2 regions of the Streptomyces blastmyceticus genome follow, and region 1 is predicted to be linked to the other one. Evidence: riboswitches for the same ligand, from Rfam matches in the RefSeq annotation. Region 1 holds a riboswitch; the other holds the start of a gene.
The links. A riboswitch is a leader RNA that binds a small molecule or an ion and turns the genes downstream of it on or off. The one in region 1 is predicted to bind glycine.
Positions count from the first base shown of each region.

Region 2: it holds a riboswitch for glycine, as region 1 does, so the genes downstream of both, gcvT (glycine cleavage system aminomethyltransferase GcvT) here and gcvP (aminomethyl-transferring glycine dehydrogenase) in region 1, are expected to answer to the same signal.

Region 1 covers NZ_BAAABW010000030.1:10,077-20,849, forward strand. Annotated here, with positions in the region: gene gcvP (aminomethyl-transferring glycine dehydrogenase) at 1-2,531, opposite strand, end outside; glycine riboswitch at 2,716-2,823, opposite strand; gene ABD269_RS29635 (PRC-barrel domain-containing protein) at 2,968-3,399, shown strand; partial or broken gene ABD269_RS29640 (DNA polymerase IV) at 3,407-4,760, opposite strand; gene ABD269_RS29645 (MerR family transcriptional regulator) at 4,839-5,453, opposite strand; gene ABD269_RS29650 (bifunctional nuclease family protein) at 5,632-6,105, opposite strand; gene ftsR (transcriptional regulator FtsR) at 6,158-6,931, opposite strand; gene ABD269_RS29660 (double zinc ribbon and FHA domain-containing protein) at 6,974-7,843, opposite strand; gene ABD269_RS29665 (DUF881 domain-containing protein) at 7,953-8,987, opposite strand; gene ABD269_RS29670 (small basic family protein) at 8,993-9,325, opposite strand; gene ABD269_RS29675 (DUF881 domain-containing protein) at 9,322-10,245, opposite strand; gene ABD269_RS29680 (mannose-1-phosphate guanyltransferase) at 10,358-10,773, opposite strand, start outside.
Region 2 covers NZ_BAAABW010000024.1:186,598-197,370, forward strand. Annotated here, with positions in the region: gene glyA (serine hydroxymethyltransferase) at 2-1,261, opposite strand; gene gcvH (glycine cleavage system protein GcvH) at 1,307-1,681, opposite strand; gene gcvT (glycine cleavage system aminomethyltransferase GcvT) at 1,760-2,908, opposite strand; glycine riboswitch at 2,941-3,055, opposite strand; glycine riboswitch at 3,056-3,153, opposite strand; gene ABD269_RS21550 (AAA family ATPase) at 3,307-3,972, shown strand; gene ABD269_RS21555 (enhanced serine sensitivity protein SseB) at 4,189-4,986, shown strand; gene ABD269_RS21560 (enhanced serine sensitivity protein SseB C-terminal domain-containing protein) at 5,143-5,913, shown strand; gene ABD269_RS21565 (ABC transporter permease) at 6,252-7,250, shown strand; gene ABD269_RS21570 (ABC transporter substrate-binding protein) at 7,309-9,069, shown strand; gene ABD269_RS21575 (ABC transporter permease) at 9,169-10,182, shown strand; gene ABD269_RS21580 (ABC transporter ATP-binding protein) at 10,206-10,773, shown strand, end outside.

The DNA of each region.
Region 1 (10,773 bases):
TGGAAGCCGTAGTCGATCAGCCGCTTGGCGACATCGTCGACGCTCACCCCCGTGGCCTTCGTCAGCGGCCGCAGGTCCACGATGCACTCGTGCGCCACCAGCCCGTTCGGACCGGTGTAGAGCACCGGGTAGTGGGGCTCCAGCCGCTTGGCGATGTAGTTGGCGCCGAGCACCGCGACCTGCGTGGCGCGCTTGAGGCCCTCGCCGCCCATCAGCCGGACGTACGCCCAGGAGATCGGCAGGATGCCCGCGGAACCCCACGGAGCGGCCGAGATCGGACCGACACCGGTCGCCGGGCCCGCGGCGGGCTGGAGCGGGTGGTTGGGGAGGTACGGCGCCAGGTGGGCGCGGACGCCGACCGGGCCGACGCCCGGACCGCCGCCGCCGTGCGGGATGCAGAACGTCTTGTGCAGGTTGAGGTGCGAGACGTCGCCGCCGAACCGGCCCGGCTTGGCCACGCCCACCAGGGCGTTGAGGTTCGCCCCGTCCACGTAGACCTGCCCGCCCGCGTCGTGCACCAGCGCGCAGATGTCGCTGATGTGCTCCTCGAACACCCCGTGCGTGGAGGGGTAGGTCACCATCAGCACGGCCAGCTCGTCGCGGTGCTGCGCGATCTTCGCGCGCAGGTCGTCGGCGTCCACCTCGCCGTCCTCGCCGGTCTTGACGACGACGACCTTCATCCCGGCCATCACGGCGCTGGCGGCGTTGGTGCCGTGCGCGGAGGACGGGATGAGACAGACGGTGCGCTGCTCGTCGCCGTTGGCGCGGTGGTAGGCCCGGACGGCCAGCAGGCCCGCGAGCTCGCCCTGGGAGCCGGCGTTCGGCTGGATGGAGACCTTGTCGTAGCCGGTGACCTCGGCGAGCCGCTCCTCCAGCTCCGTGATCAGCGTGAGATAGCCGCCGGCCTGCTCCACGGGCGCGAAGGGGTGGAGCGCACCGAACTCGGGCCAGGTGACCGGCTCCATCTCGGTGGTGGCGTTGAGCTTCATGGTGCAGGAACCGAGCGGGATCATCCCGCGGTCCAGTGCGTAGTCCCGGTCGGCGAGGCTGCGCAGGTAGCGCAGCATCGCGGTCTCGGAGCGGTGCGCGTGGAAGACCGGGTGGGTGAGGTAGTCGTCGGTGCGCAGCAGGCCCTCGGGGAGCGCGTCCGGCGTGGTGGCGTCCAGCGCCTCGATGTCGGCGTCCACCCCGAACGCCGACCACACGGAGGCCACGAGCTCACGGGTGGTGGTCTCGTCGCAGGCGATCCCGACCCGGTCGGCGTCGATCAGCCGGAGGTTGACGCCGCGGTCACGGGCGCCGGCGACGGCCTCGGCGGCCCGGCCCGGGACTCTCACGGTCAGGGTGTCGAAGTACGAGCCGTGCGCGACCTCGACGCCACCGGCCCGCAGCCCCGCCGCGAGCAGCGTGGCGTAGCGGTGGGTGCGCCGGGCGATCGAGGCGAGGCCGTCGGGGCCGTGGTAGACGGCGTACATCCCGGCCATGACGGCGAGCAGCACCTGGGCGGTGCAGATGTTGCTGGTGGCCTTCTCGCGGCGGATGTGCTGCTCACGCGTCTGGAGGGCCAGGCGGTAGGCCTTGTTGCCGTCGGCGTCGACGGAGACGCCGACGAGCCGGCCGGGCAGGCTGCGGGCGAACTGTTCGCGCACGGCCATGAATCCGGCGTGCGGGCCGCCGAAGCCCATGGGGACGCCGAACCGCTGAGTCGTGCCGACCGCGATGTCCGCGCCGAGCTCACCGGGCGAGGTGAGCAGGGTGAGGGCGAGCAGGTCGGCGGCGACGGTGACGATCGCGCCGAGCTCGTGGGCGCGCTCGATGACCGGCCGCAGGTCGCGCACGACACCGGAGGCACCGGGATACTGCAGCAGCACACCGAAGACCCCGCGCTCGGCGGTCTCCTCGGGGATGCCCTGGGAGAGGTCGGCGACGACGACCTCGACACCGGTCGGTTCGGCGCGGGTCTGAATCACCGCGACGGTCTGCGGCAGGGTGTCGGCGTCGACGAGGAAGACGCCCTGCTTGACCTTGCCGACGCGGCGGGAGAGCGCCATGGCCTCGGCCGCCGCGGTGCCCTCGTCGAGCAGGGAGGCGCCGGAGGTGGGCAGGCCGGTGAGGTCGGCGACGACGGTCTGGAAGTTGAGGAGCGCCTCCAGCCGGCCCTGGGAGATCTCCGGCTGGTAGGGGGTGTAGGCGGTGTACCAGGCCGGGTTCTCCATGACGTTGCGCAGGATCACCGGCGGGGTGAAGGTGCCGTGGTAGCCGAGGCCGATCATCGGGGCGAGCACCTGGTTGCGGTCGGCGAGCGAGCGCAGTTCGGCGAGGACCTCGGCCTCGCTGCGGGCCTCGGGCAGGGCCGAGGCCTCGGTGGCCTTGATCACGTCCGGCACGGCGGCGTCGGTGAGTTCGTCGAGGGAGCCGAATCCGACCTGGGCGAGCATCTTGGCCTGGGCCGCGCTGTCGGGCCCTATGTGGCGCCGCTCGAAGGGCGTGCCACGCTCCAGGTCGGAAAGGGAGATGCGGTGGGCTGTCATCTGCGGAGGCCTCCTGGTCATTGCGACCTGCGAGGGGTACCACGGCGCGGGTACCCGGACGGCCTCCCCCTCTGTCATCTCAACCTGAGAGCTTCACCGGGCCGCGGGGGACCGGCTTTCACCGTCGGTGAGGACGGGCTTCGGCGTCGTGCCTACCGGGGCCCGCCCTGCTTTCCAGAGTGACCTCGTCCATGCGGTACGTGTGCCTGAGAGATTCCGGGGAGGATTTGCTCCTTCGGCGCCCCCGTCGAAGCCCGGCAGGGCTCTCGGAGGACTCTCCCGCACGGGGTCTGCGGCCACTGGCCAGCCTACCAGCGCGGGTCGGAGGGGATCCCTCGAGTGGCCGGTTCCCGCTTTGTGCCTTTTCGTTGTTGTCGGGAGGGTGTTCAGGAGGGTGTTCAAGGGATTGCCGAGGCGGTCGGGGACAGCGCGAACCATGGGAGGAACGGTGCAGACCGATATCGACCCGCGGAGTCTCATCGGCCGCAAGGCGTTCGACCGCGACGGCGCGAAGATCGGCACCGTGGACGAGGTGTATCTCGACGACGAGACCGGCGAGCCCGAGTGGGCGGCCGTACGCACCGGGCTGTTCAGCCGCGACGCCTTCGTGCCCCTGGAACCCAGCGAGGTCGTGGACGACACGCTGCGCGTCCCCTACGAACGCGCCCTGATCAAGGACGCCCCGGACTTCGGGGTCGGCCGGCACCTCTCCCCCGAGCAGGAGCTCCAGCTCTACCACCACTACGGCCTCGCGCTCCCCACGGCGGGCTCCCCTCCCGCGACGGGTGCCGCGTCCGGCCCGGCCGGGACCTCGGTGCCCGAGCGGGCCGACGAGGGGCTCGGCACGGTCAACGGCTCGGGCAGCTGATCCACGGGCCGTATCAGCGGCAGGGGCTCGGCCGGTTCCAGCGCGGGGTCGTCGACGGCGAACGTGCGCACCCTCCCGGGCTCGGACCAGGGCTGCTCGAACCGGACGGTGACGCGGCCGACCCCGCTGCCCTGGATCCAGCCCGCGCCGAACTCCGCGTGGCGGACGTCCAGCCCGGGCAGCCAGCGGCGCGGCGGCGCCCCGACGGCCTCCGGGGCCTCCTCGGGCTCCTCCCCCTCGGCCCGGTGGACCTCCGCGGCGGCCGCTTCGGCGGCGGCCGCGGCCTCGCTCGCGGCCTGGGCGAAGAGATCCTCCTGGGTGTAGTCGGCGAGGCCCGTGACACCGACGCCCAGCAGCCGCACGCCCGCCGTGGTGTCCACGCCCTCCAGCAGCCGCCCCGCCGCCTCCCGCACCACGCTCAGGTCGTCGGTCGGCCCGCGCAGCGTCTCGGAGCGGGTCAGGGTGGAGAAGTCATAGCGCCGCACCTTGATCACGACCGTGCGCCCCGAGCGCCCGGCCGCCCGCAGCCGCTGCACACACCGGTCGGCGAGGCGGGCGAGCTCCAGCTGGACCCGGACGCGATCGGTCAGGTCTTCTTCGAAGGTGTCCTCCACCGACACGGACTTGGCGTCCCGCTCGGCGACCACCGGCCGGTCGTCATGGCCCGTGGCCAGGGCGTACAGCCCCGCTCCGTGGGCCTTGCCGAGCAGCCGCACCAGCTCCGCCTCACCGGCCTCGCCGGTCTCCGCGACCGTCGTGATGCCCGCGCGGCGCAGCGTCTCGGCCGTGGCGGGGCCCACCCCGGGGATGGCGCGGACGGACATGGGGCCCAGCAGCCCGGCCTCGGTGCCCGGCTCGATGAGGAACAGACCGTCGGGCTTGGCCTGCTCGGAGGCGATCTTGGCGAGCATCTTGGATCCGGCGAGCCCCACCGAGCCGCTGAGGCCCGTCGCCACGCGGATGTCCCGCCGCAGCCGCTCCCCCACGGCCCGGACCGCGGACACGGAGGGCTCGACGCCGCCCGCCTCCAGGTCGACGAACGCCTCGTCGAGGCTGAGCGGCTCCACCAGCGGCGAGAGCTCGCCCAGCAGGCCCATGACGACCTCGCTCACCTCGCGGTAGAGCGTGAACCTCGGGGTGAGGTAGGCGGCGTTGGGACACAGCCGGCGCGCCTGGGCGGTGGCCATCGCCGAGTGGACGCCGAAGACGCGCGCCTCGTACGAAGCCGTGGCGACGACACCGCGCGGGCCGATCCCGCCGACCACCACGGGCTTCCCGCGCAGGCTGGGCTTGGCCGCCTGCTCCGCCGAGGCGTAGAAGGCGTCCATGTCCAGGTGCAGGATCGTCGGTGCGGATCTCACACCACCGATGTTCCCGCACACCACCGACAATCGCGCTGACGTGCGACGGAGCGTCGGCGAGCGGGCCGCGCCGGGCCTTCAGACCGCGCGGTTGCGGCGCCTCGCCAGCTCGTCCGCGGGGTTGTGGCCGACGAGGGTCTCGCCCGTGTCCACACGCTCGCCGTGCAGCTGGGAGAGCACGTGCTCGATGTCGCGCCAGACGACGCCCACGGCGATCCCGAAGACGCCCTGGCCGCCCTGGAGCAGGTCGACGACCTCGTCGGGCGAGGTGCACTCGTAGACCGTGGCACCGTCGCTCATCAGCGTCATCTGCGGGAGGTCACCCATCCCGCGTGCCCCCAGGTGCTGCACGGCCGTGCGGATGTTCTGCAGGGAGACCCCCGCGTCCAGCAGCCGTTTCACGATCTTGAGGACGACCACGTCCCGGAAGCTGTAGAGCCGCTGGCTCCCCGAGCCGTAGGCCGGCCGTACGCTCGGCTCGACCAGGCCCGTACGCGCCCAGTAGTCGAGCTGTCGATAGGTGATGCCCGCCGCGGCACACGCCGTCGGCCCCCGATACCCGATCTTGTCGGTCTCCGGCCCCTGCGGTGCGCTGACCGCGGCCGGGACGGTATGACGGGAGGGCTGTTCGACCGTTCCCCCATACAGCGGATACGGACTGCCGACCGCTGTACCGTCGCCCATGCTTCTCACGCCGACCTCCGTCCTTGACCTGCCTTCTCGACGGTAGGCAGTCACCCGGGGCGCGTCAACGATCGCCACACTCGGCACGCCGAGTGATAATCACCCAGAGAGTGGTTTTACGTATCCGTGTGCCGGGAAAGGCTAATCGAATGCGCCGCGCCTGCCGCTCACAGGGCCGCAGTACGCCTCACTGGCTGTTGGTGCCGAAGTCCTCCGGCGAGATCTGGTCGAGGAACTCGCGGAACTTCTCGACCTCGTCCTCCTGCTCGTCCGGGATGGCGATCCCCGCGTCGTCCAGCACCCCGTCGCTGCCGTAGATCGGCGTACCGGTGCGCAGCGCCAGCGCTATGGCGTCGGACGGCCTGGCGCTGACCTCCACGCCGCTGGCGAAGACGAGCTCCGCGTAGAACACGCCTTCGCGCAGATCCGTGATGCGGACCTCCGTGAGCTCCTGCCCCACCGCTTCCAGCACGTCCTTGAAAAGGTCATGGGTCAGCGGCCGGGCCGGCGCCATGCCCTGCTGGGCGAAGGCGATGGCCGTCGCCTCTCCCGGTCCGATCCAGATCGGGAGGTATCGATCGCCTCCCACTTCACGCAGGAGCACGATCGGCTGGTTGGAGGGCATTTCCACCCGGACACCCACGACATCGAGCTCGTTCACACAGCAACCCTAGGACGTGCCCGGCAGGTTTGGGTAGTCGGGCACTCGCCGGTCAGTGCGAACGCGCCCGCAGCGCGGCCTGTACAAGCGCCGCGTGCAGGCGTACGGAGAGCGCCGCGAGCTCGCGCGCGGTGGCCTCGGCGTGCGCCCTGGTCTGCGGGTTGCGGTGCCTGCGCAGCGGTGCGACCACTTGTTCGACCAGTCCGGCCTGGCGGTCGGCGGCGGCCTTCATGACGCGAAGGTGCCGGGGCTCCAGGCCGAACCGCCCCAGGTCCGTCACCAGCTTCGCGACATTGACCGAATCAATGTCGAATCCGCCGTCCGAGTGGGCCACGACCAGGCCGTACGACTCCCACTCGGCCAGCTCGCTCTCCGTGACGCCCGTGGCGCCCAGGAGCTCCTGCCTGCCCAGACGGGCGGCCGTGGGGCGCTCGAAGGCCGCCACGGCGACCTCGCCCGCGCCCTGGGCCCCGTCCGCGGGGGCGTCGATACCGTGCACCTGACCGGCGACGGGCAGCTGCACGCGCTCGCCCCTGGCGAGCGCGTCGAGGTGCTCCCTGATGACCCGGAGCGGCAGATAGTGGTCGCGCTGCATGCGCAGCACGTATCCCAGCCGCTCCACGTCCTCCGGGCTGAACTTGCGGTATCCGGACGGCGTGCGCTGAGGCTCGACCAGGCCCTCCGACTCCAGGAAACGGATCTTGGAGATCGTGACCTCGGGGAACTCCTCACGCAGCAGGTTGAGCACCGTGCCGATGCTCACCAGCCGCCCTTCGGCACCGGCGGCACCGGATGACCCGGCGCCGCCTGACGGTGTTCGCAGCATGGCCCTTCCCTGGAGATACCCCCGGACGGAGACCGGGGAGGGTCAGATCCCCCGCTGGCTGCCGTAGAAGACCAGACGGTACTTGCCGATCTGCACTTCGTCGCCGTTGGACAGCTCGACCGAGTCGATCCGCTCCCGGTTCACATAGGTGCCGTTGAGGCTGCCGACGTCGGCGACGGTGAAGCCGCCGTTCTGCCCGCGGCGGAATTCCACGTGCCGCCGCGAGACGGTGACGTCGTCCAGGAAGATGTCGCTCTGCGGGTGCCGGCCCGCGGTGGTCAGGTCGCCGTCCAGCAGGAACCGGCTGCCCGAATTGGGCCCGCGGCGGACCACCAGCAGCGCCGAGCCCAGCGGAAGGGCGTCGACGGCCGCCTGGGCCTCGGGGGAGAGCGTCGGGATCGGCGTCTGACCGGTGGTCTCGGAGTCGTACGCCTCGAGACCGGAGATGGAGATGGTCGAGGTCGTCTCGGAAGCCCGCTCCGCCACTGCCCCGGGGCGCAGCGGCGCACCGCAGTTGGAGCAGAACCGACTGGCCTCGGCATTGCGATGGCCACACCTCGTACACACCGGCAAGGCAAACCCTCCACCCGCACTTGAGGTCGCTGGTGCCCCGAAACCTATGCGTCCGGCCGCGGCAGGGTCAACAGCGGACGCGCCGGGCCCTCCCGGAGCCTCCCCACCGGACGCGCCCAGCTGGTCCCGGAACAGGGGGCGCCCCTCCTGGGCACCTTCCGCGCCTTCCGCGGGGCGCGACGCCCGGTGGCGGGCCGAGCCGCTGCCACCCTCCTGGCGTGCGCTCTTGCCGAACAACTTCGCAAACAACTTCACGGGCGATTCCCCTTGACCGAAACAGACCCGCCCGTGGGGCAGGACGAACCCTCGATGCACACACCGTCCGACCTGGACATCCATACAACGTCCGCGGTCAACAGACAGTTTCCACCACGCACCCTCGACTTGATGCGCCGACCCCCCGCAACCTCGTGGCCTCCGCTCGAAGCCCTTGGACCCGCCCGCCTCACTACGATGACGACCGAGCGTAGTCAGGCCGCTTCGCCGGGCGCAAGGCATCAACAATGATCTTCTCAGACCTGTTGACCGACACGCCTGCCTGCTCCTTCTCCAGGGTCTGCACGACACCACCAGGGATGTTCAGAGCCGGCTCCAGGTCCTGCGGCTTGCCGATCACCTTGAACAGATAGGGCTGCGAGACCTTTTTGCCGTCGATCTCCACCTTCCCCGCGGCACCCGAGAAATACGTATCGGCGGTCACCCGGACGTCATTGATCTGGATCGCCTCCGCGCCCGCGGCCCGCAGCTCCTGGATGGTGTCCAGCAGCTTGTCCGGCTCGACCGACCCCTTGGGGTCGCTCACCGTGAGCTCGATGCCGGGCCCCTGCGCCGCGACCGTGCCCGCGAGCACGGCGAGCTGCTGCTCCTTCTGCGCGGTCTGCTTACGGGCCTCGGCTGCCTGGTTGGAGCTGCTCTCCAGCTCCGTCCGCTGGCTCTCCAGCCGCCGCTTCTCGTCCTCCAGGCGCTTGGTGCGGTTGTCCAGCTCGTCCAGGATCCGTACGAGATCCTCCTGCCGGGCACCGCGCAGGGCGCTGTTGTCGCTCGTCGAACGGACCTGAATGGCCAGACCGAGGCCGAGCACGCAGAGCAGCACGGCGACCGTGAGCTGGGCCCGCGTCAGCCGGGGCGGCCAGAGGCCGTTCAGCAGCCGTTGACGCCCGGTCAACGGCTTGGCCTCGGCCGCCCCTTCCGGTGACGGCGAAGGTGACGGCGAGGAAGCCTCGGGCTCGGAAGAGGGCGCGGGCTCCGGCTCGGGCGGGCTCACGGGCTCGGGCTCGGGCGCTGTCGCCTCGCCCGGCTTCTCGTCCTTCTGGCCCTCGCCGGTTCCCGCGGGCTCGGCGGGCTCGTCCGGCGCCTTCCCAGGCTTGGCGGACTTACTGGACTTGCCCGGTTCACCGGGCTTGTCCGGCTCGGGCTTCGGCTCGCCGGCCTTCCCAGGGCCGTCGGCCGGTGTCGGCTCCTCGGGCGTGTCGTCGCTGCTCATCGGCCTCACGCCCGGAAGACATGCCGCCGGATGGCGGCCGCGTTGGAGAAGATGCGGATGCCCAGGACGACCACGACACCGGTGGACAGCTGCGCGCCGACCCCGAGCTTGTCGCCCAGGAAGACGATCAGTGCGGCCACCACCACGTTGGACAGGAAGGAGACGACAAAGACCTTGTCGTCGAAAATCCCGTCCAGCATCGCCCGGAGGCCGCCGAACACCGCGTCGAGAGCCGCCACGACGGCGATGGGAAGGTAGGGCTCGACCACCGTCGGCACCACGGGTCGGACCACGAGGCCCACCACGACTCCCACGACGAGGCCCAATACGGCGATCACGATGTGCCCTTCCCTGTGTCGGTGCCGCGCTCTGCCACGGCACCCTCCTGCGGCTTCGCTGTTCGTACGATCAGACTCGGCGCGGCCGGAAGCCGCACCTCGCTCTGAGCGGAAATGCTGGTGCGGATCCCGTAGTTCTGCTGCAAGGCGCGCAGATAGAGCCCGTCGGCGCTGTTCTGGAACGCGGTGCTCAGGCGCTCCCCGTCACCGATCGCCAGCACCGTGTACGGCGGCACCAGCGGCTTGTTGTCGACCAGTATGGCGTCACCGGCGGCCCTGATCGCGGACAGCGCCGTCAGCCGCTGCCCGTTCACCGCGACCGCCTCGGCACCCGACTGCCACAGGCCGTTGACGATGCGCTGCATGTCCCGGTCGCGCACCCGGCCCGTGTCGGAGAAACCGCTGCTCTCCCTGGGGCCGTTGCCACTGCTCTGCTTGGTCTGCTTGGCATCGTCGACGACCAGCTTGACCCCGGGGCCCTGCACAGCGGTGGCACCCGCGAGCAGGGCCACCAAGTCGGCCTTGTCCCCGCCGTGTTTCTGCAGGACGTCGCGCTGCTTGTTGCCGACCGCGTTCCGCAGGGTGTCGACGTTCTTCTGGAGCGCGTCGGCGTCCGAGGACTCCCTGTTGATGCGGTCGATGAGCTGCTGCCGCTCCTTGGCCAGCGTCGGTGCCGATATCCGCGCCTGCGCCGCCCCGAGCGTCACCACCACCGCGGCGAGCAGCAGGGCCGCGGCGAGCCCCAACTTGGCGCGCAGCCTGGTCGGCAGCCCCTCGCCGCCCTCCGCCTCCCGTCGGGCCGCCGCCTCCGCATACCCCTCGTCGAGGCTGTGGTGCATCACGTTGGTCAGCAGCGACATGGAGGCATCGGGGCGCGGGGACGGCGGTGCCGTCCTCCGAACGGGGGGCTGCTGCGACATGCCGCACATCGTCGCACGTCGGGGGCGCCGTCTCCCAATGGCCCCACCGGCGTGCCGGATCCGGGAACAAGGAGACGGCGCCCGCCCGCGCCCGGACGGCGGCGCCCGAGGCTCAGCGCCCGGCGCCGTCCACGACCGCCGACCACTCGTCGAGCAACGCCTGTGCCGAGGCGTCGTCAGGACCCTCCGCCCAGAGGTGCGTCACGGCCTCCGCGGGGTCGGGGAGGACCATCACCCAGCGGCCGTCGGCCTCGACCACCCGTACGCCGTCGGTCGTGTCCACCGACCGGTCACCGGCCGCCTCGACCACATGACGCATCACCAGCCCCTTGACCGCCCACGGCGTCGCGAGGTCGCGGCGCAGGACGTGGGCCCGGGGAATCCTGGCGTCTATCTGGCTGAGCGTGAGCTGAGTGCGCGCCACCATCCCGATCAGGCGCACGAACGCGGCCGTGCCGTCGAAGACGCTGCTGGACTCCGGCACGATGAACCCGCCCCGCCCGTCACCGCCGAAGATGGTGGTCTCCG
Region 2 (10,773 bases), on a different contig from region 1:
ACTACAGCGACGGGTACAGCGGGTGCTTCGCCGCGAGGGCGCTCACCCGGCCGCGCAGCGACTCCGCGTCGTAGGACGGCTTCAGCGCCTCGGCGATGATGTCCGCGACCTCGCGGAAGTCCTCGGCCTGGAAGCCGCGGGTGGCCAGCGCCGGCGTGCCGATCCGCAGACCCGAGGTGACCATCGGGGGCCGCGGGTCGTTCGGGATGGCGTTGCGGTTGACCGTGATCCCGACCTCGTGGAGGCGGTCCTCGGCCTGCTGGCCGTCCAGCTGCGAGTTGCGCAGGTCCACCAGCACCAGGTGCACGTCGGTGCCGCCGGAGAGGACGGAGACGCCCACCTCGGTGACATCGGCCTGCATCAGGCGCTCGGCCAGGAGCTTCGCGCCCTCCAGCGTGCGCTGCTGGCGCTCCTTGAACTCCTCGCTCGCGGCGACCTTGAAGGAGACGGCCTTCGCGGCGATCACGTGCTCCAGCGGACCACCCTGCTGACCGGGGAAGACCGCGGAGTTGATCTTCTTGGCCAGCTCGGCCGTGGAGAGGATCACACCACCGCGGGGGCCGCCCAGCGTCTTGTGGGTGGTCGTGGTGACGACGTGCGCGTGCGGCACCGGGGAGGGGTGCAGCCCGGCGGCGACGAGACCCGCGAAGTGGGCCATGTCGACCATCAGGTACGCGCCGACCTCGTCCGCGATCCGGCGGAAGGCCGCGAAGTCCAGCTGGCGCGGGTACGCCGACCAGCCGGCGACGATCAGCTTCGGGCGGTGCTCCTTGGCGAGGCGCTCGACCTCCTCCATGTCGACCAGGTTGGTCTTCTCGTCGACGTGGTAGGCGACCACGTTGTAGAGCTTGCCGGAGAAGTTGATCTTCATGCCGTGGGTCAGGTGCCCGCCGTGGGCGAGGTTCAGACCCAGGATGGTGTCGCCGGGGTTGAGCAGCGCGAACATCGCGGCCGCGTTCGCCTGCGCACCGGAGTGCGGCTGGACGTTCGCGTGCTCGGCGCCGAAGAGCGCCTTGATCCGGTCGATGGCGATCTGCTCGACGACGTCGACGTGCTCGCAGCCACCGTAGTAGCGGCGGCCCGGGTAGCCCTCGGCGTACTTGTTGGTGAGGACCGAGCCCTGGGCCTCCATGACGGCGACCGGAGCGAAGTTCTCCGACGCGATCATCTCGAGGGTGGACTGCTGGCGGTGGAGTTCGGCGTCGACAGCGGCGGCGACGTCGGGGTCGAGCTCATGGAGGGAGCTGTTCAGAAGCGACATGAGTTCTTCCTGGACTTCCTGGGCGGGAGAAGGGCGGGGCGGGTATCAGCCGGCGAAGGCGGTGTACTCGTCGGCGGACATCAGGTCCCCCGGCTCGTCCGTGATCTTCACCTTGAACAGCCAGCCGCCCTCGAAGGGGGCGGAGTTCACCAGCGCGGGGTCGTCCACGACGTCCTGGTTGGCCGCGACGACCTCGCCGGTCACCGGGGAGTAGAGGTCGCTGACCGACTTGGTCGACTCCAGCTCGCCACAGGACTCACCCGCGGTGACCGTGTCGCCGACCGCCGGGAGCTGGGCGTAGACGACGTCACCGAGCGCGTTGGCCGCGAACTCGGTGATGCCGACCGTCGCCACGCCGTCCTCGGCGGCCGACAGCCACTCGTGCTCCTTGCTGAAGCGCAGCTGCTGGGGGTTGCTCATGGCTTGATTCTCCTGGATGCGCGTGGGTGCTTGTGCAACGGGTATTGACAGGTGAGACGGAAGGGGCTCGGGGAGGGGTCAGCGCTGCCGCTTGTAGAAGGGCAGGGCGACGACCTCGTACGGCTCATGGCTGCCGCGAATGTCCACGGATACGTCATTTGTACCGGGCGCGGAGTGCGCCGCGTCGACATACGCGATGGCGATCGGCTTGCCGAGCGTGGGGGAGGGGGCACCGGAGGTGACCTCGCCGACGACCTCGCCGCCGACGACCACCGGATATCCGGCGCGCGGCACCCGGCGGCCCGTCGCGATCAGGCCGACCAGCTTGCGCGGCGGGTTGCTCTCCGCGCGCTCCGCGGCTACGGCGAGCGCCTCGCGGCCCACGAAGTCGCCCTCCTTGTCGAACTTCACGACCCGGCCCAGGCCCGCGTCGAAGGGCGTGGTGGCGGTCGTCAGCTCGTGCCCGTACAGCGGCATGCCCGCCTCCAGGCGCAGCGTGTCCCGGCAGGAGAGGCCGCACGGCACGAGACCCGCACCGGCGCCCGCGTCGGTCAGCGCCTGCCACAGCTTCTCGGCGTCGGCCGGGGCGACGAAGAGCTCGAAGCCGTCCTCGCCGGTGTAGCCGGTGCGCGCGATCAGCGCGGGCACGCCCGCCACGGTGCCCGGCAGGCCCGCGTAGTACTTGAGGCCGTCCAGGTCGGCGTCCGTCAGCGACTTCAGGATGCCGGGGGACTCGGGGCCCTGGATCGCGAGCAGCGCGTAGGCGTCCCGGTCGTCGCGCACGGCCGCGTCGAAGCCCGCCGCCCGCTCGGTCAGCGCGTCCAGCACCACCTGGGCGTTGGAGGCGTTCGCGACGACCATGTATTTCGGGTAGCCCTCGTCTTCGAGGCGGTAGACGATCAGGTCGTCCAGGATCCCGCCGTCCTCCCGGCAGATCATGGTGTAGCGGGCGCGGCCGACGGCGACGCCGCCGATGTTGCCGACGAGCGCGTGGTCCAGCAGGGCGGCGGCCTGCGGTCCGGTCACCGTGATCTCGCCCATGTGGGAGAGGTCGAAGAGCCCGGCGCGGGTGCGCACCGCCAGGTGCTCGTCGCGCTCGCTGCCGTAGCGCAGGGGCATGTCCCAGCCGGCGAAATCGGTCATCGTGGCGCCGAGCGCGCGGTGCAGCGCGTCGAGGGCCGTGTGCCTAACGGCATTACTCCGTTGACGGCGAGGGGCATCAGTCATGGTGTGGGCTCCCAGGCATGGCGGTGAGGACGTCCTCCCCATCTGTCATCGGAACCTGAGAGGTTCACCGGGAGCGTCGGCGACGAGCGCTTCCTCGGCTTGCACCTTGGGTGGGACCGCACAGGGCGGCCCGCTTTTCAGATCTGCCTCGCCCACGCGGTACGGGGCCTGAGAGATTCAAGGGAGGAACTTGCTCCTTCGGCGCCCAGCGACATCAGTGGCTGGAACTCTCCCGCGTGGATTCGAGCGGCCGGTATGCAATTGAGTACGCAGTTGGCGCGCACATCATTGCACGGACCGGCGCGTGAGGGACTGCCCACCGCCCTCTCAATTGGATTACCTTTTCTTTACGTTCCGTGGGTGCGGGGCAGGGGGCGGGACGGGGGAGGGCGATCGGCGTGCGGGCGCGAAGTACGGACGCGGGGCGGGCGGAGGCGGCGCCGCCCGGGTGCGCGGTGACGCCGGCGGGGGTGGTGGATCTGCGCGGCGGCGCCGGCCGCGCGGAGCTGCGGTATCCCGCGGGGGATCTCGTCATCGTCTCCGGGCTGCCGGGCAGCGGGAAGTCCACGCTCATACGCAGGGCCGTGCCCGCCCTGGACGGGCGCGGGGGTCTCGTCTGGTGCGTCGACTCGCAGGACTCCCGCGAGCGCCTGGAGCGCCGCACGCCGCGCTGGCTGCCGTACGGGGCCTACCGGCCGGTCGTGCGGGCCGTCCACTACGCCGCCCTGCGGCGGGCGCTGCGCTCCGGTGCGAGCGCGGTCGTGCACGACTGCGGGGAGCGGAGCTGGGTGCGGCGGTGGGCGGTGCGCGCCGCGCGGCGGCGCGGGGGCGGCGCGCATCTGGTGGTGCTGGACGTGCCGGTGGGCACGGCGCTCGCCGGGCAGTGGGCCCGGGGGCGGCTGGTCTCGGCCTGGGCGTTCCGCCGCCACCGGCGCGGGGTGGGGCGGCTCGTGGCCGCGGGCCGCCTGCCGCCGGGCATGCGGTCGATGGTGCTGGTGGACCGCGCGGCGGCCGACGCGCTGCGGGGGATCGCCTTCGGTCCGTCCACGCCGGCCGGCGGCTGAAATGAGCACCGTGTGACAGCCGGTGGCACCGGGCAACCCGTTGCCTGCTGCGAGCGTCGTTCCCTGTGAGGGAGGAGTCATCCCCTGATCCGTCCTGACCTGGGACATCGGTGTCGATTCCGGCAGCCGACGGGAGCGGACGGGGGTGCAGCCGTTAGGGTTCGGTTGCGGCTTTGTCGATACGGTGGTTGGACGGCGTTGGGCGAGTTGGACGAGATGAGCATCCCCGAGCAGTACGGTCGGCCCGCGGCCCCGGCCGGTGCCCCCCTGGGCGGCCTCCCCGAGGGCTGGCCCGCCAATGAACTCGAAGCCGTGCTCGCCGCCTCCCTGGGCGTGCCCGGCGCCGGCGCCCGCATCGTCGAGGCGCTCGGCCGCAGCCATGTGTGGGTGCCGCTGCCGAACGGCGGCGGACCCGACAGCCGGGACCTCGACCTCCCCACCCTGGAGCTCGACGGCGCCGCCTATGTGCCGGTGTTCAGCTCCGAGGCGGAGTTCCTGCGGGTCGTCGGCGACCGGATGTCCTTCACCGTCGCGCCCGCCGTCGAATTCGCCCGCGGCCTGCCCCCGCAGGTCGGCATCGCGGTCAACCCCGAGGGCGCCGTCGGCGCGCCCCTCCCGCCGCCCGCCGTCGCCGAGCTGTGCCGGGCGGGCCGCACGCTCCTCGACGGCGACGCCACCGGCGGCCGGGTGCGCCTCTTCGAGCCGGACTGGCAGGACGAGCCCACCGGCTTCCTCGCCGCCGCCGGGCTGGAGTTCGCGGCGGCCAAGGTCGTACGGACCGCGCGCCGGGCGCTCGCCAGCGTCGAGGGCGGCGCCCCCGCGCTGTTCGTCGGCGTCGAGCTCGACCTGCCCGACCCCGGCAGCCGCGAGGCCGTCATGGCCGCACTCGGCCGGGCGCTCGGGACCGCGCCCGTGGCCTGGCCCGTGCAGCTGGTCTTCCTCGACGTGGCGCGGGACCCGGTCGGTGACTGGATGTCGACGCAGGTCCGCCCGTTCTACGACCGTGACCTGTGACTCCACCCATGCCCGCCGCCGCGGGCTCGTAAGCTGGTTGGATGACCGGACCGGGTGCGCTGCCGCGCCCCGGGGCACAGGAGTAAGCGGCCGGGAGACGGCCGAGAGAAGAGGCGGACCCAGGTGAGCGCGGGCGCGGAGAGCGGCGTGGAGCAGATGCTGCGCCAGGTGGCGCCCGGTCGGTACGACACGTACGAGGCGCTCCTGCACGCGCTGGCCGAGGGCAGCGTCTGGATGCTGCTCTGGCACGGCCAGGCGGGCTCGCCCGACGCGCAGTACGGCAACATGGAGGTCGACGGCCTCGGCTACGCCCCGTGCGTGACCTCCGCGCAGGAGCTCGCCGCCAGCGGCTGGAACCGCGCCCACGCCGTCGTCCCCGGCCGCGCCGTCGCGAGCTCGCTCTACCCCGACCGCTGGGGCCTGTGGCTCAACCCGCACGCCCCCGGCGGCGGCGTCGGCGTGCCCTGGCTGGACCTGCGGCGGATCGCGGCCGGACTGGACCGGCTGCCCGCCGGGCCGCTGCACCTGAGCGAGCCGGCCCTGGAACTCCCGCAGTTCTACGCCCTGCTCGGGCAGAACGCCCACCGCACCCCCGCGGTGCGGGCGCTGCGCCGCGCCTGGGTGCAGCCCGCGCTCGGCACCCCCTATCTGGCCATCGGCCTCGATCTCTACGACGGCTCGCAGGCCGCCGTGGAATCGGTGCGGCTGATGATGCGCCAGTCGATCGGCGCGGTTCCCGAGGGGCTGCCGGTCTCCACGGTGGCGATGTCGGACGAGCACGACCCGGTCGCGATGTGGATGCGTGCCAACACCCGCCCCTTCTTCGACCGCGACGTCCACGGCGGGGCCCCGGCCGCGCCGTCCCCCGCCGGGGGCTACGGCTATCCGCCGGTCGGCCACCCCGGCGGCACCGCGCAGGCGTACTGAGCGGGTCCGTTCCGCGGCAGCCCCAATATGCTTGCAGGCGGCACGAGTTGCCGTCCGGCAGGTAATGATCCGCTCACTGACGCCTGGCGTTCGGATAACGGAAGCCGACTGGTCAGATCACGGTTGCGCATCCATTCCCGGCCAGGGCTGGCGGGTGATCGCGGCCGCGTTGAAGACTCCCGCTCCAAGGGACGTCGCTCCTGCGTACGAACCCCTTTGTGACCTTCCGCTCCACCGGTACCAACTGCACCAGTCTGCACGTGTACATGTGAGATCCAAGCCGCCGTCAGCGGCGGGCGTGGGCCGGTCACCCCCGGCCGAGAGGGGTCAAAGGCACTGTGACCGCACCTATCGATACCACCGGGGCGGCTGCCGGGGCGCAGCCCGAGGCCGTACTCGCCGGGGCCAGGAAGAGCCAGATCGAGGGGCGTTCGCTCACCCAGATCGCCTGGATCCGCTTCAAGCGCGACAAGGTCGCCGTCGCCGGCGGCGTCGTGGTGGTCCTGCTGATCCTGCTCGCCGTGCTGGCCAAGCCGATCGAGTCGGTGTTCGGACTCGATCCCAACCAGTTCCACCAGGACCTCATCGACCCCGAACTGCTCGCTCCCAAAAGCGGGTTCGGCGGGATGAGCTGGGAGCACCCGCTGGGCGTCGACCCGCAGTACGGGCGCGACATCCTCTCCCGCGTCATCGAGGGCTCCTGGGTCTCCCTGATCGTCGCCACCGGCGCCACCCTCCTCTCCGTGGTGATCGGCACCGTACTCGGCGTCGTCGCGGGCTTCTACGGCGGCTGGGTGGACAGCGTCATCAGCCGGATGATGGACACCTTCCTCGCCTTCCCCCTCCTGCTGTTCGCGATCTCCATCTCGGCGGCGCTCCAGGACGGCGCGTTCGGCCTCTCCGGTCTGCCGCTGCGCATCTGCGTGCTGATCTTCGTGATCGGCTTCTTCAACTGGCCCTACATGGGCCGGATCGTGCGGGCCCAGACGCTCAGCCTCCGGGAGCGGGAGTTCGTCGAGGCGTCCCGCAGCCTCGGGGCGCGCGGGCCGTTCATCCTCTTCCGGGAACTGCTGCCCAATCTGGTGGCCCCGATCCTCGTCTACTCCACCCTGCTGATCCCGACGAACATCCTCTTCGAGGCCGCGCTCAGCTTCCTCGGCGTCGGCATCGCCCCGCCGCAGGCGTCCTGGGGCGGCATGCTCACCAGCGCGACGGACCTCTACCAGGCCGATCCGCAGTACATGTTCGTGCCAGGTCTCGCCATCTTCATCACGGTGCTGGCATTCAACCTGCTGGGCGACGGGCTGCGGGACGCCCTCGACCCCCGCAGCAAGTGATCCGCGGCGACCTTCCGTCCACCGCGCCACAACCATCCACAGAGGGGGTTTTCCTCAGGTGAAGACAAGAAAAGGGACGGCGGTGCTGACCACCGCCGTGGTGCTGGCGCTGGGGGCGTCCGCGTGCAGCAGCAGTTCGAAGAGCGATGGCGGCAAGGGCGGCGGGGACAAGAACGCGGTCGCCGACGCCGCCCTCTCCTCGATCGTCAACAAGTCCGACAAGAAGGGGGGAACGGCCACCTACGAGGTCTCGGACGTGCCCGACTCCCTCGACCCGGGCAACACCTACTACGGCTGGGTGCAGAACTTCTCCCGCCTCTACGGGCGTTCGCTCACCAGCTTCAAGCCCGCCGCGGGCAAGGAGGGCCTGGAGGTCGTCCCGGACCTCGCCGAGTCCCTGGGCAAGCCGAGCCCGGACGCCAAGACCTGGACGTACAAGCTGCGCGCCGGGGTGAAGTACGAGGACGGCACGCCGGTCACCTCGAAGGACGTCAAATACGCCATCGAGCGCAGCAACTTCGCGCCCGCCGCGCTGTCCAACGGCCCCACCTACTTCAAGGCGCACCTGGAGGGCGGCGACAAGTACGAGGGCCCGTACAAGGACACGTCGCCCGAGGGCCTGAAGTCCATCGAGACGCCCGACGACCAGACGATCGTCTTCCATCTCAAGGACGCCTTCGCCGACTTCGACTACCTCGCGACCTTCTCGCAGACCGCCCCCGTGCCGCAGAAGGCGGACAAGGGCGCCGACTACGTGAAGCACATCATCTCCACCGGGCCGTACAAGTTCTCCTCGTACGAGGAGGGCAAGAGCGCGACGCTGGTGCGCAACCCGCAGTGGGACAAGAAGACGGACACCATCCGTCCGGCCCTCCCGGACAAGATCTCGATCAAGTTCAAGATCCTCCAGCCGACCATCGACAACAGCCTGCTCAACGACAGCCTGACCACCGACGCGGCCGGGACCGGTGTCGCCCCGCAGACCCAGCCGAAGGTCCTGGGCGGCAAGTACAAGAAGCAGACCGACAGTTCGTACGCCGGTGCCAGCTCGTACATCGGCCTGAACGTCCATGTGAAGCCGTTCGACAACATCCACTGCCGCAAGGCGGTCCAGTGGGGCATCGACAAGGCCTCGGTCCAGCAGGCCCAGGGCGGCGACCCCAAGGGCGACGTCGCCTCGACGCTGCTGCCGCCGACCGTCAACGGCTACTCGAAGTTCGACCTGTACCCGACGCCGAACAGCGCCGGTGACATCAACAAGGCCAAGGACGAGCTCAAGCAGTGCGGTCAGCCGAACGGCTTCACGACCAACCTGACGGCCCGCTCCGACCGCCCGGCGGAGATGGCCATGGCCACCGCGGTCCAGGCGTCGATGAAGAAGATCGGGATCACGGCGAACATCAAGACGTTCCCGACGGGCAAGTACTTCACCAACTTCGTGGGTGTGCCGGACTACGTCCACAGCCACGACCTGGGCATGATCATGACCGCCTGGGGTGCCGACTGGCCGACCGGCTTCGGCTTCCTCGACCAGATCGTCAACGGCTCGGCCATCAAGCCCTCCGGCGGCAACAACGTCCAGGAGCTGGACGACCCGCAGATCAACAAGGCGCTCAACGACGCCATCGGCAACACCGACGCGGCCGCCCGCACCAAGGCATGGGGCGACATCGACAAGATGGTCGTCGACAACGCCTCGGCGGTGCCGCTGATCTACCGCAAGAACCTGCTCTTCCGGCCCGAATCCGCGACCAACGTCACGGTCACCCAGGCCTACCTCGGCATGTACGACTACCTGCTGATGGGCTCCTCCAAGTAGCAGCGGGCCAGCCCGCCGAGTTTTCGAAAGGCAGGTGAAGGTGCCGGCGTCCACCGGGCCGGAACACCTCCGGCCGGCGGACGCCGGTGCCGCACAGCTGTGGCTGCGTACATCATCCGACGCCTGTTCGCCGCGGTCCTACTGCTGCTGGTGGTCAGCGCAGTCACCTTCGCGATCTTCTTCCTCGTCCCCCGCATCGCCGGGCAGACCGTCGACCAACTGGCCGCCCAGTACGTGGGCAAGGACGCCAACGCCGACGCCATCGCCGCGGTCAAGCAGAACCTCGGCTTCGACCAGCCGCTCTACGAGCAGTACTGGCACTTCATCAAGGCCATCGTGGCGGGCGCCGACTACAAGTTCGGCCCGGACGCCTCCCACTGCGCCGCACCCTGCTTCGGCTACTCCTTCAAGAGCCACATCGAGGTCTGGCCGCAGCTGACCTCGCGCATCCCGGTCACCCTCTCCCTGGCGATCGGCGCCGCCGTGATCTGGCTGGTCTCGGGCGTGGCCGTCGGCGTGCTCTCCGCGCTCAAGCGGGGCACCTTCTTCGACCGCTTCTTCATGGGCGTGGCCCTGGCCGGCGTCTCCCTGCCGATCTTCTTCACCGGCATGCTGGCCCTGGGCGTCCTCACCGTCCAATGGCCCGTGTGGGGCTCCGGGATCAACTACGTGAGCTTCACCGACAACCCCGCGCAGTGGGCGTGGAACCTCCTCGTCCCCTGGTGCAGCCTCGCCTTCCTCTACTCCGCGCTCTATGCCCGGCTCACCCGCGCCGGGATGCTGGAGACCATGAGCGAGGACTACATCCGCACGGCCCGCGCCAAGGGCCTCAAGGAGAGCACGGTCGTCGCCAAGCACGGGCTGCGCTCGGCCCTCACCCCGATCGTCACCATCTTCGGCATGGACTTCGGTCTGCTGCTCGGCGGCGCGGTCATCACCGAGACGGTGTTCTCGTTCAAGGGCATCGGCGAATACGCCGTCAAGGGCATCCAGGACAACGACCTGCCCATCGTGATGGGCGTGACCCTGGTCGCCGCCTTCTTCATCGTCTTCTGCAATCTGCTGGTGGACCTGGTCTACGCGGCCATCGACCCCAGGGTGAGGTACTCGTGAGCGAGCTCGACAAGGAACAGCGCGTGAGCGCGGACGCGGCCGTGGGCGAGCCCGTCGCCACCCCTCCGGCCGACGGCACCGACGCCTTCCTCTCCGTGCGCGACCTGCGCATCCACTTCGACACCGACGACGGCCTGGTGAAGTCCGTCGACGGCGTGAGCTTCGACGTCCGGGCCGGCAGGACGCTCGGCATCGTCGGCGAATCGGGCTCGGGGAAGTCCGTGACCTCGCTCGGCATCATGGGCCTGCACCGCACGTCGAAGGCCCTGATCTCCGGCGAGGTGTGGCTGGACGGCGAGGAGCTGATCTCCGCCGACCCCGACCACGTGCGCACCCTGCGCGGCCGGAAGATGGCCATGATCTTCCAGGACCCGCTGTCGGCCATGCACCCGTACTTCACCGTCGGCGCCCAGATCGCCGAGGCCCACCGCGTGCACCACAAGTCCGACCGCAAGACGGCCAGGAAGCGCGCCGTGGAGATGCTCGACCGCGTCGGCATCCCCGAGCCGCACCGCCGCGTCGACGACTATCCGCACCAGTTCTCCGGCGGCATGCGCCAGCGCGCCATGATCGCGATGTCGCTGGTGAACA